Regions from separate parts of the Saccharothrix coeruleofusca genome, predicted to be linked through region 2. Evidence: riboswitches for the same ligand, from Rfam matches in the RefSeq annotation. Region 2 holds a riboswitch; each other region holds the start of a gene.

Region 1 (5,968 bases), 2.4 Mb from region 2:
GCGTTCGGCTCGCGGGAGGGGAGGGGAGAATGCGGTGGTGACCGGAACCCCCCAGGCGGGCAGCGCGCTGCTCGGCCCGGCCGACGTGCGGCGGCTGGCGGCCGAGCTGGACATCCGCCCCACCAAGAAGCTGGGGCAGAACTTCGTGCACGACCCGAACACGGTCCGCCGCATCGTCGCCTCCGCCGAGCTGACCGCCGACGACGTGGTGCTGGAGGTCGGGCCGGGCCTGGGCTCGCTGACCCTGGCCCTGCTGCCCTCGTGCCGGGCGCTGGTCGCGGTGGAGATCGACCCGGTGCTCGCCGACCGCCTGCCCGCCACCGTCGCCGAGCGCGCCCCCGAACTGGCCGACCGGCTGTCCGTGGTCCCGGCGGACGCGCTGCGCGTCACCGCCGGGCAGCTGCCGGTCGCGCCGACCGCCCTGGTCGCGAACCTGCCCTACAACGTGGCCGTGCCCGTGGTGCTGCACCTGCTGGCCGAGCTGCCCTCGCTGCGCACCGGCCTGGTGATGGTGCAGGCCGAAGTGGCCGACCGGATGGCCGCGGGCCCCGGTGGCAAGGTCTACGGGGTGCCCAGCGTGAAGCTGGCCTGGTACGCCGACGCGCACCGGGCCGGGCCGGTGTCGCGCTCGGTGTTCTGGCCGGTGCCCAACGTGGACTCCGCGCTGGTGGCCTTCCGGCGGCACCCCGAGCCACTGTCCACTGTGGACCGGAACGTGCTGTTCCCGTTGGTGGACGCGGCTTTCGCGCAGCGCCGCAAGACGCTGCGCGGCGCGCTGGCGGGCTGGGCGGGGTCGCCCGCCGAGGCGGAGCGGCTGCTGCTGGCCGCCGGGGTCGATCCGGGCGCTCGCGGCGAGCAGTTGGGAGTTCACGACTTCATCCGGATAGCCGAAGCCGCTGCCACTCGATAGCCGGTGATCCTTCGGCCATCTGTGTGATTTGTCGAACGATCCGTTTACAGGCTTGCGTCAACCTCGGGTCGTCGGGTGTACTCGTGCTGCCATCCCGAGCGGCCGAGAGACCTGGCTCCACGACGCCGCAGCAACCACCCCCCATGGGGCAGGTGCTTCAGCCAGGATCGATGGAGGATCACGTGCCCAGGACGCGAATGCTCACACGCAGGCGAGTCGTCGACCACGGCCGTCGCACTGCCACGGGCTGTCGCGGCTCCCTCGCCTAGCGGCACCAGCGGCACCAGGCAATCCTCGCCGTCCTCTGCGGACACCCCTTCAGCAGCAGATCTCGGTCGCGCGCGCCACGAGCGCGCGCTGCCGCGCGCAGTCGTGGAGCGAAAACGTGATCACAGTCGAAAACCTCACCAAGACCTTCCCCGGCAGTACCGGTCAGGTTCGCGCGCTGGACGGCGTGAACCTGGACGTCGCCGCCGGAACGGTGCTCGGCGTCGTCGGCCCCTCCGGGGCGGGCAAGTCCACCCTGGCCCGCTGCGTCGCGCTGCTGGAGCGCCCCGACAGCGGCGCGATCCGCGTCGACGGCACCGACCTGGTGTCGCTGGGCGGGTCCGCGCTGCGCGCCGCCCGCAGGCAGATCGGCGTTGTGCCGCAAGGGGATTCGCTGCTGCGCCAGCGCACCGCCGCGGGCAACGTGGCGCTGCCGCTGGAGTCCGCGGGCGTGCCGGGGCCGCAGCGCCGCACCCGCGTGGCCGAGCTGCTGGACCTGGTCGGCCTGACCGACAAGGCGGGCTCCTACCCCGACCAGCTCTCCGGCGGCCAGCGCCAGCGCGTCGCGGTCGCCCGCGCGCTCGCCGCCAGCCCGTCGGTGCTGCTGGCCGACGAGCCGACCTCCGCGCTGGACCCCGAGACCACCGGCTCCGTGCTGACCGTGCTGGACCGGGCCCGCGCCGAGCTGGGCGTGACCGTCCTGGTGGTGACCCACGACATGGGCGTGGTCCGCCGCATCTGCGACGACGTGGCGGTGCTGGAGGGCGGCAGGGTCGTGGAGCACGGCAAGGTGCTCGACCTGGTCTCCGACGCGGCCAGCCGGACCGCCGCCTCGCTGCTGCCCGCCGTGGACCAGAACCCGGCGGTCGAGCGCTCCTACGACCGGGTGGCCGACGTGGTGCTGGTCGGCTTCGCCGCCGTGGGCGCGCTGCTGCCCGAGGCCACCAGCCGCTTCGGCGTGGAGCTGAACCTGCTCGGCGGCGGCCTGACCAGGCTCGGCGAGACCCCGGTCGCGCGGTTCCGCGTCGGCCTCAACGGCGAGCGCGCCGACTCGGCGCTGGAGTGGATCACCGAGGCGGGCGGCGCCGTGCGCCGCACGCCGACGGGTCCGCAGGGAGTAGCTGCGTGAGGAAGGCAACACCCTGGTCCACCGTGTTCGACTACCTCGTCACCGCGACCGGCGAGACGTTGTACATGGTGGCCGTCTCCACCCTGATCGCGACCTTGCTCGGCATCCCCGTCGGCGTCTGGCTGCAGCTCACCGCCCCCGGTGGGCTGCGGCCCAGGCCGCTGCTGCACAAGCTGCTCGGCTTCGTGGTCGACCTCGGCCGCGCCATGCCGTTCCTGGTCCTGCTCGTCCTGCTGACCTCGCTCACCCGGCTGGTCATCGGCCAGTCCATCGGGCCGACCGCGGCGATCGTGCCGCTGTCGGTGGGCGCGATCCCGTTCGTCGGCAGGCTGGTGCAGAACGTGCTGAGCGAGGTGCACGTCTCGGTGGTGGAGGCCGCGGTCACGACCGGCGCCACGACCACGCGCATCGTCCGCAGCGTGCTGCTGCGCGAGTCGCTGCCCGCGCTGATCAACGCCATCGGCGTGACCGCGATCGCCCTGCTCGGGTACTCGGCGATGGCCGGGGTGCTCGGCGGCGGCGGTCTCGGCGACCTCGCCGTGCGGCTGGGCTACCAGCGCTTCGACGACCGGGTGCTGTGGAGCACGGTCGCGGTGCTGGCGGTCATCGCCACGCTCATCCAGTTCGCCTTCAACCGTGCCGCGCGCGCTGTCGACCGCCGCAGGCACGCCTCCGTCTGATCCGGACCCACCCCGTAGTTAAGGAACACCATGCGTATTCGTGCTGCCCTCCTCGGCGCTGTGCTGCTCGCGGCAGGCTGCGGGAGCGGCGACAACGGCGCGGCGGGCAACCCCGACGCGCCGCTGAAGGTGGGCGTCAGCCCGGTGCCCCACGCCCAGGTCCTGCGCTACGTCGCCGACAACCTCGCGGCGGAGAAGAACCTCAAGATCGAGGTCGTCGAGTTCACCGACTACGTGCAGCCCAACACCGCGCTGGTGGACGGCTCGCTGGACGCGAACTACTTCCAGACCGTGCCCTACCTGGACACCTTCAAGAGCGAGAGCGGCGCCCAGCTGGAGTGGATCGGCCCGGTGCACGTCGAGCCGCTGGGCGTGTACTCCAACAAGCACAAGTCGCTGGCCGACCTGCCCGACGGCGCCCAGGTCGCCGTCGCCAACGACGCCACCAACGAGGCCCGCGGGCTCAAGCTGCTCCAGGACAACGGCCTGATCAAGATCAAGGAGGGCGCGGAGAAGACCGCCACCATCCGCGACATCGCGGAGAACCCGAAGAACCTGCGGTTCGTCGAGCTGGAGGCGGCCCAGCTGCCCCGGTCGCTGGAGGACACCGACGCGGCGGTGGTCAACGGCAACTACGCCATCGACGCCGGGTTGAAGCCCGCCGACGACGCGTTGGCGCTGGAGAAGGCCGAGGGCAACCCCAACGCCAACGGCCTGGTCACTCGCGCCGAGCTCAAGGACGACCAGCGGATCAAGGACCTGCTGGCGCTGCTGCAGTCGCAGCAGGTCAAGGACTACATCAAGGACACCTTCGCCGGTTCCGTCCTGGCCGTCTGACCCCACCCGACCGCGCCCGCGAGCACCGCCCGACCCCTTCGGGCGGCGCTCGCGGGCGCGGTCGCGTTCCGGGAGTTCGGCCACCGGTGGCAGCGCGAGCACCCGCGACAGCCGTAGGCTTCAGGGTGTGCTCGCCGTAGTCCCGCCACCGGTCACCGTCCGCGTCCCGGCCAAGGTCAACCTGCACCTGGCAGTGGGCGACGCGCGCGCTGACGGCTACCACGACCTCGTGACGATCTTCCAGGCGCTGTCGCTGACCGACGAGGTCACCGTGGCCATCGCCGACGACCCCGGTGTGGAGGTGCACGGCGAGGGCGCCGACGCGGTGCCCACCGGGCCGTCCAACCTGGCCTGGCGGGCGGTGCGGGTGCTGGCCGAGCACACCGGGCGCGACCCCGAGGACCCCAAGGTCCGGGTGGTGATCCGCAAGAGCATCCCGGTCGCGGGCGGCATGGCGGGCGGCAGCGCGGACGCGGCGGCCGCCCTGGTCGGGCTGGCCGCGCTGTGGCGGGTGGAGATCACCCGCGACGAGCTGGCCGAGCTGGCCGGGCAGATCGGCGCGGACGTCCCGTTCGCCCTCTACGGCGGCACGGCGCTGGGCACCGACCGCGGCGACCGGATCGTGCCGGTGCTGGCGCGGCACACGTTCCACTGGGTGCTGGCCTTCGACCGGCGCGGCCTGTCCACACCGGAGGTCTTCCAGGAGCTGGACCGGCTGCGCGCGGACGGCGACCCGCCCCGCGTCGGCCCCGCCGAGGCCGTGCTGGAGGGCCTGTCCTCGGGCGACCCGCGCCAGCTGGCGCTGCTGCTGGGCAACGACCTGCAGGCCGCCGCGGTGTCCCTGCGCCCCAACCTGCGCCGCACGCTGCGCGCCGGGGTGAACGCGGGCGCGCTGGCGGGCATGGTGTCCGGCTCGGGTCCGACCTGCGCGTTCCTGTGCGCCGACGGCGACTCGGCGGTCCGGGTGGCCGCCGAGCTGGCGGGCGCGGGCGTGTGCCGCACGGTCCGCGTCGCCCAGGGACCGGTGCACGGCGCGCGGGTGGTCGGCACCGACGAAGCGCCCAGGCCCACCCCACCCGAGGTCCACGCCTGACCGCTCGACCGCGTCGCCCGGTGTCCGGAACCGGGGGCCGCCGCGTGTCTAGGCTTGAGGGGCGGGACTGCCCGGTGTGTCCCACTCGCGTCCCACGATCTCGATGAAGGTGTGTTGATGGCCAACTTGGTCAACCTGGAGACGGTCTCCAAGTCGTTCGGTGTGCGCCCGCTGCTCGACGGGGTCTCCCTGGGCGTGGGCGACGGCGACCGGATCGGCGTCGTCGGCCTCAACGGCGGCGGCAAGACCACCCTGCTGGAGGTGCTGGCCGGGCTGGAGGAGCCGGACGAGGGGCGGGTCAGCCAGACCCGCGGCCTGCGGATGGCCGTGGTGACCCAGCGGACCTCGCTGCCCGACGGCTCGACCGTGCGCAACGCGGTGCTGGACCCGCTGGGGTTCGCCGCCGAGCACGAGTGGGCCGCCGACCCGAGGGTGCGGTCGATCCTGGACGGGCTGGGCATCACCGCGCTCGGGCTGGACTCGCCGGTGGCCACCATGTCCGGTGGCGAGCGGCGGCGGGTCGCGCTGGCCGCCGCGCTGGTGCAGGACCTGGACCTGGTGGTGCTGGACGAGCCGACCAACCACCTCGACGTGGAGGGCGTGCGCTGGCTGGCCGAGCACCTGCTGTCGCGGCGTGGCGCGCTGGTGGTGGTCACCCACGACCGGTGGTTCCTGGACACCGTGTGCACCCGGACCTGGGAGGTCGTCGGCGGGCGCGTCGAGCAGTACGAGGGCGGCTACGCGGACTGGATCTTCGCCCGCGCCGAGCGCGCCCGGCTGGCCGACGCGATCGAGGAGAAGCGCCGCAACCTGGCCCGCAAGGAGCTGGCCTGGCTGCGCCGGGGCGCCCCGGCCCGCACGTCCAAGCCGCGCTACCGGATCGAGGCCGCGGAGGCGCTGATCTCCGACGTGCCGCCGCCGCGCGACAGCGTGGAGCTGATGGCGTTCGCCAAGCGCCGCCTCGGGCGCACGGTGGTGGAGCTGGAGGACGCCACGCTCAAGGTTGGCGAGCGGACACTGGTGCGCGACCTGACCTGGCGCATCGGCCCCGG
Region 2 (5,968 bases):
CACCGCGGCGGGCTACAAGCTGGCCGACGGCGAGCGGGCCGTGGTGGTGCACACCGAGCTGGCCAACATCGGCACCGTGCCGTTCAACGCCCTGCCGGACATGTACCTGGTGCTGATGACCAACACCGGTGAGACGGTCAGCAAGGCCCCGGTGTCGCTGTCCTCCCGGCCGCCGCACAAGATCGGCGTGCAGCCGGGCGAGACGGCGGGCGGGCACACCGTGTACGTCCTGCCGGAGAACGTCACCGTGACCTCGGTCCGGTGGAGCTCCCGGCCGGAGACCGACCTGAACACCCTGGTCTGGACCGTCGACGACTGAGGCCGGGGGCGGCCCCGCGCCCGAACGCCCGGTTCGCGGTGTCCGAACGCTCGGTTCGCGGTGCCTGAACGCTCGGTTCGCGGGTCAGCCTTCGGCGCGGAGCTGGTCGAGGGCTTGGGCCAGGTCGGCGGGGTACTCGCTGGTGAACTCCACCCACTGCCCGTCGGCCGGGTGGTGGAAGCCCAGCGTGCGGGCGTGCAGCCACTGCCGCGTCACGCCCAGCCGCTTGGCCAGCACCGGGTCGGCGCCGTAGGTCAGGTCGCCCACGCAGGGGTGGCGCAGCGCGGAGAAGTGCACCCGGATCTGGTGCGTGCGCCCAGTCTCCAGGTGCACGTCCAGCAGCGACGCGGCCCGGAACGCCTCGACCACCTCGTAGTGGGTGACGCTGGGCTTGCCGTTGGCCATCACCGCGAACTTGTAGTCGTGCTTGGGGTGGCGGTCGATCGGCGCGTCGATGGTGCCGCGGATCGGGTCCGGGTGGCCCTGCACGAGCGCGTGGTAGAGCTTGTCCACCGTGCGCTCCTTGAACGCCTGCTTGAGCACCGAGTAGGCGTGCTCGCTCTTGGCCACCACCATCACGCCGGTGGTGCCCACGTCCAGCCGGTGCACCACGCCCTGCCGCTCGGCCGCGCCCGAGGTGGCGATGCGCACGCCCGCGGCGGCCAGCCCGCCGACCACGGTCGGCCCGGTCCACCCCGGACTGGGGTGCACCGCCACGCCCACCGGCTTGTCGACCACGATCACGTCGTCGTCCTCGTAGAGCACCCCCAGGCCCTCCACCGGCACGGCCTGGACGCTCACCGGCCGCTCCGGCTCAGGCAGGGTGATCTCCAGCCACGCGCCCGCGACCAGCCGGTCGGACTTGCCCGCGGGCTGTCCGTCGAGCACCACGTCGCCGGACTCGGTCAGCGCCGCGACCGCGGTCCGCGACAGGCCAAGCAGCTTGGCCAGGCCCGCGTCGACGCGCATCCCGTCCAGCCCGTCGGGCACGGGCAGGGTTCGGTAGCCGCTCATGCCTTCTTCTCCACCCTGGTGCCGTCGTAGTCGCGCTGGAGCAGGGCCATCAGCACGATCACGCCGCCGCCCACGCAGATCGCCGAGTCGGCGAGGTTGAACACCGGGAAGAAACCGCCCCACGGGTCGAGCACGGAGATGAAGTCCACCACGTGGCCGCGCAGCGGGCCGGGCGCGCGGAACACGCGGTCGACCAGGTTGCCCAGCGCCCCGCCGAGCACCAGGCCCAGCCCGATCGCCCAGCCGACCGACCGCAGCTTGCGGGCGATCCACAGGATGAAGCCGACCACGCCGAACGCGATCAGCGCCAGCACGAACGTCCACCCCTCGGCCATGCCGAAGGCCGCGCCGGGGTTGCGGACCAGCGGCAGGTACAGCAGCCCGCCGAACAGCTCGACCGGCTGCCGCCCCTCCAGCTCGGCGACCGCGACCACCTTGGTGGCGATGTCCAGCGCCAGCACCACCGCGGCGAGGACGCCCAGCAGCAGCACCCGCCTGGGTGGCGGGGCGGGGGCTCCCGGAACTGCCTCGGGTTCGGCGTTGGGCTCAGTGCTCACCGGCCCATTGTCCCGCATCGGGTTCGCGCGACCGCACTCAGACCAGGAACGGCGGCAGCGGCCGGGTGTCCTGGGCGGGCGCCCAGCGGCCGTCCCGCTGGGCGTAGTCGACCCGCGGCCCCTCCAGCACCAGCGACCGCAGCGCCGCCACGAGCCGGTCCACGTGCTCCTCGGTGCTGCCCAGCCCCAGCGACGCGCGCAGCGCCCGCTGCCCGGCGGCCAGCCGGTGCACCGCCACGTGCGCGCAGAACGCGCCGTCGCGCACGCCGATGCCGTGCTCGGCGGACAGCGCGGCGGCCAGGTAGCCCGCGTCCTGCCCGCCGACGACGAAGCTGACCACGCCCACCCGGTCGTGCTCGGCCCCGAACAGCGACAGCTCGCGCACGCCGGGCACGGTGGCCAGGCCCGCCCGCAGCCGCGCCAGCAGGCCGCGCTCGTGCGCGCCGGTGCGCTCCCAGTGCCGCCCCAGCACGTCGCAGGCCACGCCGAGGGCGTGCGCGCCGACCACGTTGGGCGAGCCCGCCTCGTGCCGCTCGGGCACCGCCGACCACGCCACGCCCAGCCGGTCGCCGTGGTCGGTGACCAGCGCGGTCGCGCCGCCGCCGACCAGGTACGGCTCGGCGGCCCGCAGCCAGTCCGCGCGACCGACCAGCGCGCCCGCGCCGAAGGGCGCGTACAGCTTGTGGCCGGACAGCACGGCGTAGTCCACGTCCAGCGCCTTGAGGTCGACCGGCCGGTGCGGGGCCAGCTGGGCGGCGTCGAGCACGACGCGCGCCCCGTGCCGCCGGGCCACCGCGGCCAGCTCGGCCACCGGCCACACCTCACCGGTCACGTTGGACGCGCCGGTCACCACGACCAGTCGCGGCCCCTCGGGGCAGGCGCGCAGCGCCCGGTCCAGCTCCAGCACCGCGCCCGCCGCCGAGGAGGGCGTGCGCAGCCGCCGCACGCCTGGTCCGCGCCACGGCAGCAGCGCGGCGTGGTGGTCGGTGTCGAACAGCACCACCGAGGTGCGCCGGGGCAGGGCTCGGGCCAGCAGGTTCAGCGCGTCGGTGGTGTTGCGGGTGAACACCACCGCGTCGCCCGCCCTGGCGCCGAGGAACCGCCGCACCGCGTCGCGGGCCTGCCCGTAGACGCGGGTGCTGACGTGGGAGGCGAACCCGGCACCCCGGTGCACCGAGGCGTACCAGGGCAGCAGCTCGTCCACCGCGTCGCGGACCTGCTCCAGGCAGGGCGCGGACGCGGCGTGGTCGAGGTTGGCGTACTCGACGAACTGCCCGGTGACCAGGGGGACCTTCAGGTCCGCCCCGACCACGCGGGGCAGGGCGGCGACGGGACGGGGAACGGCGACGGTCACGACGAGCCTCCGGCGGCCTCGGGGGCCCCTGCTCGACAGGAGGCCCGCGCTTGCCCGGCGCACCCCGCGCCGGACCAGGTCCTCACCGGGGGCACCCCACCGCGGTAGGAGGGTTGCCGGCCAGCTAGCCCGGGCTTGTCGCTGGCACTCATGACCTCGCCCACGACGTTAGCGGCGGACCCGCCCGCCGTCGAGCCCCGTCCGGATCATGGGATCTCGCGGCCCGTGTCGCCCTTCCAGCGGGCCAGCCTGCCCGCCCGGTCCACCGCCCGGATGCGCTGCTCGACGGCGGTGCGCACGCCTTCGGTGCACACCACCAGCAGCTGGTCGCGCTCCTGCAGCCGGGTGGTCGACTGCGGGGTGAACCCGCCGCCCTCGCGCACCACCAGGCTCACCGAGGCGCCCACCGGCAGCCGCAGCTCCGACAGGTACACGCCGTGCAGCTTGGACCCGCGCTGGATGCGCACCTGGAGCAGCTCGGCGTTGAACTGGTCCAGCGCCGAGGAGTCGAACTGCACCTCGCTGGCCTCCCCCGAGCGCACCAGCCCCAGCCAGCGGGCCAGCCTGGGCAGGGTGGTGCCCTGCACCAGGGTCAGCAGGATGACCAGCACGAACACCGCGTCGACCAGCTGGTCGGCGCCGGGCACCTGCTGGATGAGCGGGATCAGGGCGAACACGATGGGCACCGCGCCGCGCAGCCCGGACCACGACAGGAACACCTGCTCGCGCCACGGCACCCGGAACGGCGTGGCGGCCACCAGCACCGACAGCGGCCGGGCCACCAGCAGCAGCACCGCGCCCGCGACCAGGGCGGGCACCAGCGCGTGCAGCAGCCGTTCCGGCGAGGCGTACAGGCCCAGAAGCACGAACAGGCCGATCTGGGAGACCCAGCCCAACCCCTCGGCGAAGGACAGCGTGTCCGAGCGGTGCGGCAGCCGGGCGTTGCCCAGCACCACCGCCGCGACGTAGACGGCCAGGAAGCCGGAGGCGTGCGCCAGGTCGCCCGCGGTGTAGGCGAGCAGGCACACCGCGACCGTGGCCAGCGGGTACAGGCCGGTGGCGGGCAGCGCCGCGCGCCGCAGGCCCACGGCGCCCAGCAGGCCCAGCGCCACGCCGATCGCCGCGCCCGCGACCAGCTCGTAGACCATCAGCAGCGGCGCGGTCCAGGTGATCGGGTCCGGCGAGGCCAGCAGCACCACGGCGATGTAGACCGGGGCGTCGTTGATGCCCGACTCCAGCTCCAGCGCGCCGATCAGCCGCCTGCCCACGCCGACCGAGCGCAGCACGCTGAACACCGCGGCCGCGTCGGTGGAGGACAGCACCGCGCCCCACAGCAGCGCGGTGCGCCAGTCCAGGCCCAGCAGGTGGTGCAGGGCCACGCCGGTGACCGCGACGCTGACCCCCACCGACACCGTGGACAGCGCGATGCCCAGGCCGAGCGCGGGTCTGACCGCGGCCCACCGGGTGGTCAGGCCGCCCTCGGTGAGGATCAGCACGAGCGCGGCGGTGCCCAGCGAACGGGTCAGGTCGGCGTCCTCGAACTCGATGCCCAGCACCGACTCGCCCAGCAGCACGCCGATGGCGAGGTAGAGCAGCAGCGAGGGCAGCCCGAGCCTGCTCGACACCCGTACCGCGATGGCGGCCACCAGCAACACCGCCGCACCGATGCCGAGGAAACCCGTGACACCACCCACTCGCCCTCCCCGCTGTCGCCCGGTAGTGGGTGCATTCTTCCTTGACGATCTCGAAGTGGACGAATCGGGCACCGACTCAACCGAGCAGCGCCGCGAGCACCTCCGCGCCGTCGTCGGGGGCCGGGTCGATCACCACGACCTTGTCCCGCCCGCGCTCGCCGGAGGCGATGGCCACGTCCTGCCTGCGCACCCCGAACGCCTTGGCCAGCGCCTTGCGCACGGCCTCGTTGGCCTTGCCCTCGACCGCGGGCGCGGCGACCGCGACCACCAGCGCCCCGTCGCCCCACCGGCCGCCGACCGCGTCCCGCCGGGCTCCCGGCTTCACCCGCACCCCGAACCTCAGTCCCGCCACCGCGTCACCGTACGACGGCGGTCCCACGACGCGACTGCACCGATTCCGTGCCGGGCCGAACGGGTGAGCACCCTGGTCCCGGCGGGGCTCGCGGACACACTCTGGAGCCGTTCCGCGCGGGGTCCCGCACGACGCGCGTGGCCGAGGACGTCCACACCGCCCTCCTCCGGGCGCGGGGCGCGCGACGCGGGAGGGAGCACCATGACCGACGAAGTGGGCCCGCGACTGGAGCAGTTGCCCGCCGAGGCGGTCCCGGAGGACCCGCCCGCCCGCGCGCGGCGGCACGCGGCGCTGCTGACCCAGGCCCGCGCGGGCGACCGCGACGCGCTGAACCGGCTGGTCGCGGAGCTGACGCCGCTGGTGTGGCACGTGGCGCGGAGCAACGGGCTGGACCGCACGAGCGCCGAGGACGTGGCGCAGACGGTGTGGCTGCACTTCCTGCGGCACCTGGAGCGGATCGCCGAGCCGCGCGCGCTGGCGGGCTGGCTGATCGTGACCACGCGGCGGGAGGCCCAGCGGACGTGGCGGGACAGCGGCGGGCGGGCCGTGCTGTCCGGGGACACCGCGCAGGACCTCCCCGACGACCGGTGGCTGCCGGAGGTCGAGGCGCTGCGCGACGAGCGGGACCAGCGGCTGTGGCGGGCCTTCCACGCGCTGCCCCAGCGCTGCCAGGAGTTG
Region 3 (5,968 bases), 4.6 Mb from region 2:
CTCGGCACTCCCGGCGCTCGCGGCGGCCGTGGTCGTGCTGGTGCTCTACGACCCCGCGCTGGCCGTCGCGCCGGGGTTCGGCCTGTCGGTGGTCGCGACGGCCGCATTGGTCCTGTTGGCCCCGCGCTGGGCAGCCGCGATGCGGGACCATGGCGTACCGGTGGGCGTGGCCGAGGCGCTGGCCGTGCCCATGGCCGCGAGCCTGGCGACGGCCCCGCTGGTGGCGGGGATCTCGGGCCAGGTGAGCTTGGTGGCGGTGCCCGCGAACCTGGTCACCGGGCCGGTGGTCGCGCCCGCGACGGTGCTGGGCGTGGCGGCCGCGGTGCTGGCCCCGGTGCACGCGGGGGCCGCCCGCGTCGCGGCGGCGGTGGCCGGGCCGGAGATCGAGTGGCTGGTGCTGGTCGCCCGCACCGCCGCGGCGGTGCCCGGCGCGGCGGTGCGCTGGCCCGGCGGCTGGGGCGGCGGGGCACTGCTGATCGGGGTGCTCCTGCTGGCCTGGGCGGTGCTGCGGCTGAAGCGGCTGCGCGTGCTGGCGGTGGCCGCGCTGGTCGGCGCGGGCCTGGTCCTGGTGCCGCTGGAGGTGGCCGCGCCGCGCTGGCCGGTGCCGGGCTGGTCGGTGGTGGCCTGCGACGTGGGGCAGGGCGACGCGGTGGTGCTGGCCACCGCGGAGCGGGACCGGGCGGTGCTGGTCGACACCGGGCCGGACCCGGTGCCGGTGCTGGCCTGCCTGCGCGGGCTGGGCGTGCGGCGGGTGCCGCTGGTGGTGCTCAGCCACCTGCACGCCGACCACATCGGCGGGCTGGCGGCGGTGCTGGCGGAAGTGGGCGTCGGCGCGGTGGCGGTGGGGCCGTCGCGACGTCCGCGATGGGCTTGGGAGGAGGTGCGCGAACGGGCGCGGGCGGCCGGTGTCCGCGTGGTGGAGCTGGTGTCCGGGCAGCGGCTGAGCTGGCCGGGGCTGGAGCTGGACGTGCTGGGCCCCCGCGCGGGCCCGGTGGAGGACGCGAACACGGCGGTCAACGACGCCTCGGTGGTGCTGCGGGCTTCGACCGGGGCAGGCCGGGTGCTGCTGACCGGCGACATCGAGCTGGCCGCGCAGGCCGGTCTGCTCGGGCGGCACGCCGACCTGCGGGCCGACGTGCTCAAGGTGCCGCACCACGGCTCGAGGTACTCGTCCGCGGCGTTCCTGGAGGCGGTTCGGCCGAAAGTGGCGTTGATCAGCGTCGGAGCGGGCAACCGCTACGGACACCCCAGCGGGGTGCTGCTCGACGCGCTGGCTAGCCGGGGGGCGCTGGTGCTGCGCACTGATCAGGACGGCGACACCGCCGTCCTGCTGGGCCCGGAGGGGCCGCGGATCGCCCGCAGGGGCGACCCGCCGGGGAGGAACTGACAAGGGGAGGAACCGTGAACGACGTCTGGATCCGGCTGCACACCGGATGGGCGCCCAACGACGACCACCAGGCCGTGGCGTGGGTGCTGTGGCAACTGGGCTACAAGCCGGAGCCGTGGCCGCCGCAACTGCGACCGGGGTTCGCCTACTACGTGTGCGAGCACCTCAGAGCGGGCGGCCGGGGCATCATCGCGCGGGCGACCGTGACCGACGTGCTGAGCCCCACCCAGGTCGCTTCGCCCGAGGAGGCGTACCGCGTGGTCGCCGACCGGCTGTTCGACGACGAGCTGACCATCCCGGTCGAGGACTGGCGCGCCCGCGCCTACAACAAGATCAAGGCGGACGCGCCGTGGCCGCAACGGGTGATCGCCTGGCGCATCACCACCGAGCAGGTCGGGCCGTACGTGCTGCCGGAGCTGGCGAGGTTCCCGCGCAGCGGGTGGCTGCGCTCGTCCAGCATCGCCCTGTGATCGCGGTGGGCAACCCTGCGGGCTTGCGCACCACCTCCAGCGGTGCGCAAGCCGTGAGGGGGTGGATCAGTCGGCGAGGGCCTTGATCACGGCGTCGGCGCTGGGCGGCACGGTGGCGCGGGGGCCGACCCGGTCGCCCAGGGCGTCCAGGGTCTTGAGGCCGTCGCCGGTGATCAGCAGGACGGTCTCGGCGTCGGGGTCGAGCTGCCCGGTCTCGATGAGCTTCTTGGCCGTCGCCACGGTGACCCCGCCCGCGGTCTCGGCGAAGATGCCCTCGGTGCGGGCCAGCAGCCGGATGCCCTCGACCACTTCCTCGTCGGTGACGTCCTCGATGGCCCCGCCGGTGCGGCGGACCGAGTCCAGGGCGTAGGGGCCGTCGGCGGGGGCGCCGATCGCCAGCGAGCGGGCGATGGTGTCCGGGCGCACCGGGGTGACCGTGTCGTGGCCCGCCTTGTACGCGGTGGCCACCGGGGAGCAACCGGTCGCCTGTGCGCCGAACACGCGGTAGGGGGTGTCCTCGACCAGGCCGAGCGAGGCGAACTCGCGGAAGGCCTTGTCCACCTTGGTCAGCTGGGAGCCCGAGGCGATGGGGATGACGATCTGCTCGGGCAGGCGCCAGCCCAGCTGCTCGGCCACCTCGAAGCCGAGGGTCTTGGAGCCCTCGGCGTAGTAGGGCCGGACGTTGACGTTGACGAACGCCCAGTCCTCGTGCTCGGCGGCCAGCTCCTGGGCGAGGCGGTTGACGTCGTCGTAGTTGCCGTCGACGGTGATCAGCGCGCCGTCGTAGACGGCGGTCATGAGGATCTTGGCGCGTTCCAGGGAGGAGGGCACGAGCACGACCGACCGCCAGCCCGCGCGGGCCGCCGCGGCGGCCACGGCGTTGGCCAGGTTGCCGGTGGAGGGGCAGGCCAGCACCTTGAAGCCGAGTTCCCTGGCCGCGGCCAGGGCCACGCCGACCACGCGGTCCTTGAAGGAGTGGGTGGGGTTGCCGGTGTCGTCCTTGACCCACACCTTGCGCACGCCCAGCGCCTTGGCCAGGCGGTCGGCCTCGACCAGGCGGGTGCCGCCGGGCTCGGTGTTGGGGTGGGACGTCACGGTGGAGGGCACGGGGAGCAGGCCGCGGTAGCGCCAGATCGACCGGGGACCCGCCTCGATGTCCTCGCGGCGGATCCGACCGAAGTCGTAGGCCACTTCCAGCGGCCCGAAACACTCCAGGCACGCGTACTCGGCGGCGAGAGGGGTCTGGTGGCCGCACTCACGACACGACAGAGCCCGAGCGGGACCGAGGTCGAAGGAGGTGGTGGGCGAAGGCGCACTGACAGCAGTCATCGCGAGGTTCTCCTCATCTTTCCCGCTGCGCGGGTCGGAATTGGCACCGTGGTCGCCCAGCGCGAGCGCTGGTGACGGGTTGCCGGGGCTTCTTCGGGCCGATCCCTCTGCCCCTCTGGATGAGCGGTATTCGGTTGTGGCGTTCACGCTACGACACGATCCCGAGCCGTGGCCAGCGAAGTCCACCATGCGGACGTGGCAGGATCGGACCGTGAGCGCGACCGCAGCCAGCCAGCCCGATGCCGTGCACCTGGTCGTCGGCGAGGAGGAGTTGCTGGTCGAACGCGCGGTGCGGTCGGCGCTGGAGACCGCGCGGGCGGCCGACCCGCAGGCGGACCTCACCCGCGTTCGGGTGACCGACCTCACCCCGCCGGAGCTGGCGGAGCTGGTCAGCCCGTCGCTGTTCGCCGAAGGGCGGGTGATCGCCCTGGAGGCCGCGCAGGAGGTGAGCAAGGAGATCGCCGACGCGGTGCTGGCCTACGCCAAGGCGCCTGCGGACGGAGTGACCCTGGTCGTCGTGCACACCGGCGGCGGGCGCAGCAAGGCGGCCAAGGAGCTGCCCGCGGCGCTGCGCAAAGCCGGGGCGCGGGTGGTCGAGTGCCCGAAGATCACCAAGGCCGCGGAGCGGGAAGCGTTCGTGCGCAACGAGATCCGCTCGGCGGGCGGCAAGGCCGACCCGGAGGCGGTGGCCGCGCTGATCGAAGCGGTCGGGTCGGACCTGCGGGAGCTGGCCGCCGCGGCGTCGCAGCTGGTCGCGGACACCGGCGGGAAGGTCGACGCGGAGGCGGTGCGCCGCTACCACCGCGGCCGGGCCGAGGTGACCGGGTTCGCGGTGGCGGAGAAGGCCGTCATGGGCGACCGGGGCGGGGCGCTGGAGGCGCTGCGCTGGGCGATGCAGCTGGGCGTGCCGCACGTGCTGGTCGCCGACGCGCTGGCCGACGCGGTGCGCACGGTCGCGCGGGTGTCCGCGGTGGGCCGGGGCGACCCGTTCAAGCTGGCGGGCGAGCTGGGGATGCCGCCGTGGAAGGTCAAGAAGGCCCAGGGGCAGGCGCGCGGCTGGGACGGCGACGGGCTGGCCAGGGCGATGTCGGTGGTGGCCGGGCTGAACGCCGACGTCAAGGGCGTCGCGGCGGACTCGGGTTACGCGCTGGAGCGCGCCGTCCTGGCCATCGTCGCCGCCCACGGCCGCTAGACCACCAGCGCCCGCCCACATCCTGACTTGAGCGTTCGGGCACCGCGAACTGAGCGTTGGGGGTTTTAAAGCGGCGCTCGCCGCGCGACAGGTCGCCAAGGATGGCGCTCGCGGGCCCCCCGCTGCGCGCGCTCCGCGCGCGCCCCTGGTGCGTGGGCAAGTACTACCCGAGGGGCGTCCGGAGATCGGTAACTACTACCCGAGGTGCGCGGAAGCGCGGGGCAGGGCGCGAAAGCGCGGGTCGGGGTGCGCGAACGCTCAGTTCGTGGTGTCGGAACGCGCGACTCGCGGGGGCGACACGCCCAACACGCCCATAGGTGGGTGACACCGGGGACGGGCGTGGCCGTTCTGAGCGTTGAACTCGGGGGTTCTGAGGGTTCGACTCGCGGGACGAGGGTGGGGCCGAACGCGGCGAGCGCCGCCTCCCGCGTGGGGAAGCGGCGCTCGCGGAGGCTGCTGGGCAGCCGGTGCTCAGAGCTGGTTGGCGCGCTTGGCCAGGGCCGACTTCTTGTTGGCGGCCTGGTTGGCGTGGATGACGCCCTTGGAGGCGGCCTTGTCGAGCTTGCGGGAGGCCTCCTGCGCCAGCGCGATGGCCTTCTCCTTGTCACCGGCCTCGGCGGCCTCACGGAACTTGCGGATCGCGGTCTTCAGCGAGGACTTGACGGCCTTGTTGCGCAGCCGCGCCTTCTCCGCCGTCTTGATCCGCTTGAGCTGGGACTTGATGTTCGCCACGCGAAAGCCACCCTTTTCCTCGGTTCGGAGTCGTACCGCGCCTTCTCGTCGGCGCCGCCCGGTCAGGGGCGGTTTCCTCCACAGCGGAATGCCGCGCGGTACGGCGGACAAGAGTATCAGGCCAGTTCACCGCACCGTGAAACCGGCCCGCGCCCCGCCCACCACGACCTCGTAGCGACCAGTGGCGACCTCCCGCGACCCGGAGGCGTCCACGTCCCCCGGCGTCACCGCGAGCCGCCGCACGTCGAAGGCCACGGTCACCGCGCGCTGCTCGCCCGCGGCCAGGGCGACCTTGGTGAACCCGACCAGCCGCTGGTCGGGCACGAGCACCTTGCTCACCGGCTGGTGCACGTACACCGGCACGACCAGCTCGCCCGCCCGCGAGCCGGTGTTGGCCGCGGTCACGGTGACCTCGACGCGGCCGTCGCGGCGCACCTCGGTGGCTTTCAGCCTGGGCGCGGAGGTGGTGAAGGTGGTGTAGGACAGGCCGTGGCCGAACGGGTAGGCCGGGTCGTAGGAGGAGCTCTCCCCGCCGTTCGGGCCGGGCAGCTGGTCGTAGGAGAAGGGCTGGTCGCCGACGGTCTTCGGCCACGACACGGGCAGCCTGCCGCTGGGGTTGACCTTGCCGAACAGCACGTCGGCGATGCCGTGGCCGCCCTCGCTGCCCGGCAGCCAGCCCGCCACCAGCGCGCCCGCGTCGGCGGCCGCGCCCAGCACCAGGGGCCTGCCGGTGAGCAGCACCACGACCACCGGCTTGCCGGTGCCCCGCACCGCGTCCACCAGCGCCTGCTGCTCGCCGGTCAGCGCGGGGTTCTCGGTGTCGGCGACGCCCTCGGCGGCGGGGGCCTCGCCCAGCAC

Evidence for each region. Region 2 has a riboswitch for S-adenosylmethionine ahead of JOF41_RS22525 (aminotransferase class V-fold PLP-dependent enzyme). Riboswitches for the same ligand answer to the same signal wherever they lie in the genome.
Region 1: linked by a shared signal. The riboswitch ahead of JOF41_RS34555 (methionine ABC transporter ATP-binding protein) and the one ahead of JOF41_RS22525 (aminotransferase class V-fold PLP-dependent enzyme) in region 2 are both predicted to bind S-adenosylmethionine.
Region 3: linked by a shared signal. The riboswitch ahead of thrC (threonine synthase) and the one ahead of JOF41_RS22525 (aminotransferase class V-fold PLP-dependent enzyme) in region 2 are both predicted to bind S-adenosylmethionine.

Annotation. Positions count from the first base shown of each region.
Region 1 covers NZ_JAGINV010000001.1:7,417,426-7,423,393, forward strand. The annotation lists gene rsmA (16S rRNA (adenine(1518)-N(6)/adenine(1519)-N(6))-dimethyltransferase RsmA) at 38-910, shown strand; SAM riboswitch class I at 997-1,087, shown strand; gene JOF41_RS34555 (methionine ABC transporter ATP-binding protein) at 1,296-2,306, shown strand; gene JOF41_RS34560 (methionine ABC transporter permease) at 2,303-2,986, shown strand; gene JOF41_RS34565 (MetQ/NlpA family ABC transporter substrate-binding protein) at 3,017-3,823, shown strand; gene JOF41_RS34570 (4-(cytidine 5'-diphospho)-2-C-methyl-D-erythritol kinase) at 3,951-4,916, shown strand; gene JOF41_RS34575 (ABC-F family ATP-binding cassette domain-containing protein) at 5,034-5,968, shown strand, end outside.
Region 2 covers NZ_JAGINV010000001.1:5,041,311-5,047,278, forward strand. The annotation lists gene JOF41_RS22510 (AsnC family protein) at 1-319, shown strand, start outside; gene JOF41_RS22515 (RluA family pseudouridine synthase) at 404-1,333, opposite strand; gene lspA (signal peptidase II) at 1,330-1,908, opposite strand; gene JOF41_RS22525 (aminotransferase class V-fold PLP-dependent enzyme) at 1,928-3,244, opposite strand; SAM riboswitch class IV at 3,286-3,400, opposite strand; gene JOF41_RS22530 (potassium/proton antiporter) at 3,451-4,938, opposite strand; gene JOF41_RS22535 (DUF167 domain-containing protein) at 5,015-5,290, opposite strand; gene JOF41_RS22540 (RNA polymerase sigma factor) at 5,492-5,968, shown strand, end outside.
Region 3 covers NZ_JAGINV010000001.1:421,008-426,975, forward strand. The annotation lists gene JOF41_RS02035 (DNA internalization-related competence protein ComEC/Rec2) at 1-1,387, shown strand, start outside; gene JOF41_RS02040 (hypothetical protein) at 1,402-1,857, shown strand; gene thrC (threonine synthase) at 1,924-3,186, opposite strand; SAM riboswitch class I at 3,197-3,312, opposite strand; gene holA (DNA polymerase III subunit delta) at 3,398-4,378, shown strand; gene rpsT (30S ribosomal protein S20) at 4,850-5,110, opposite strand; gene JOF41_RS02060 (glycoside hydrolase family 3 N-terminal domain-containing protein) at 5,237-5,968, opposite strand, start outside.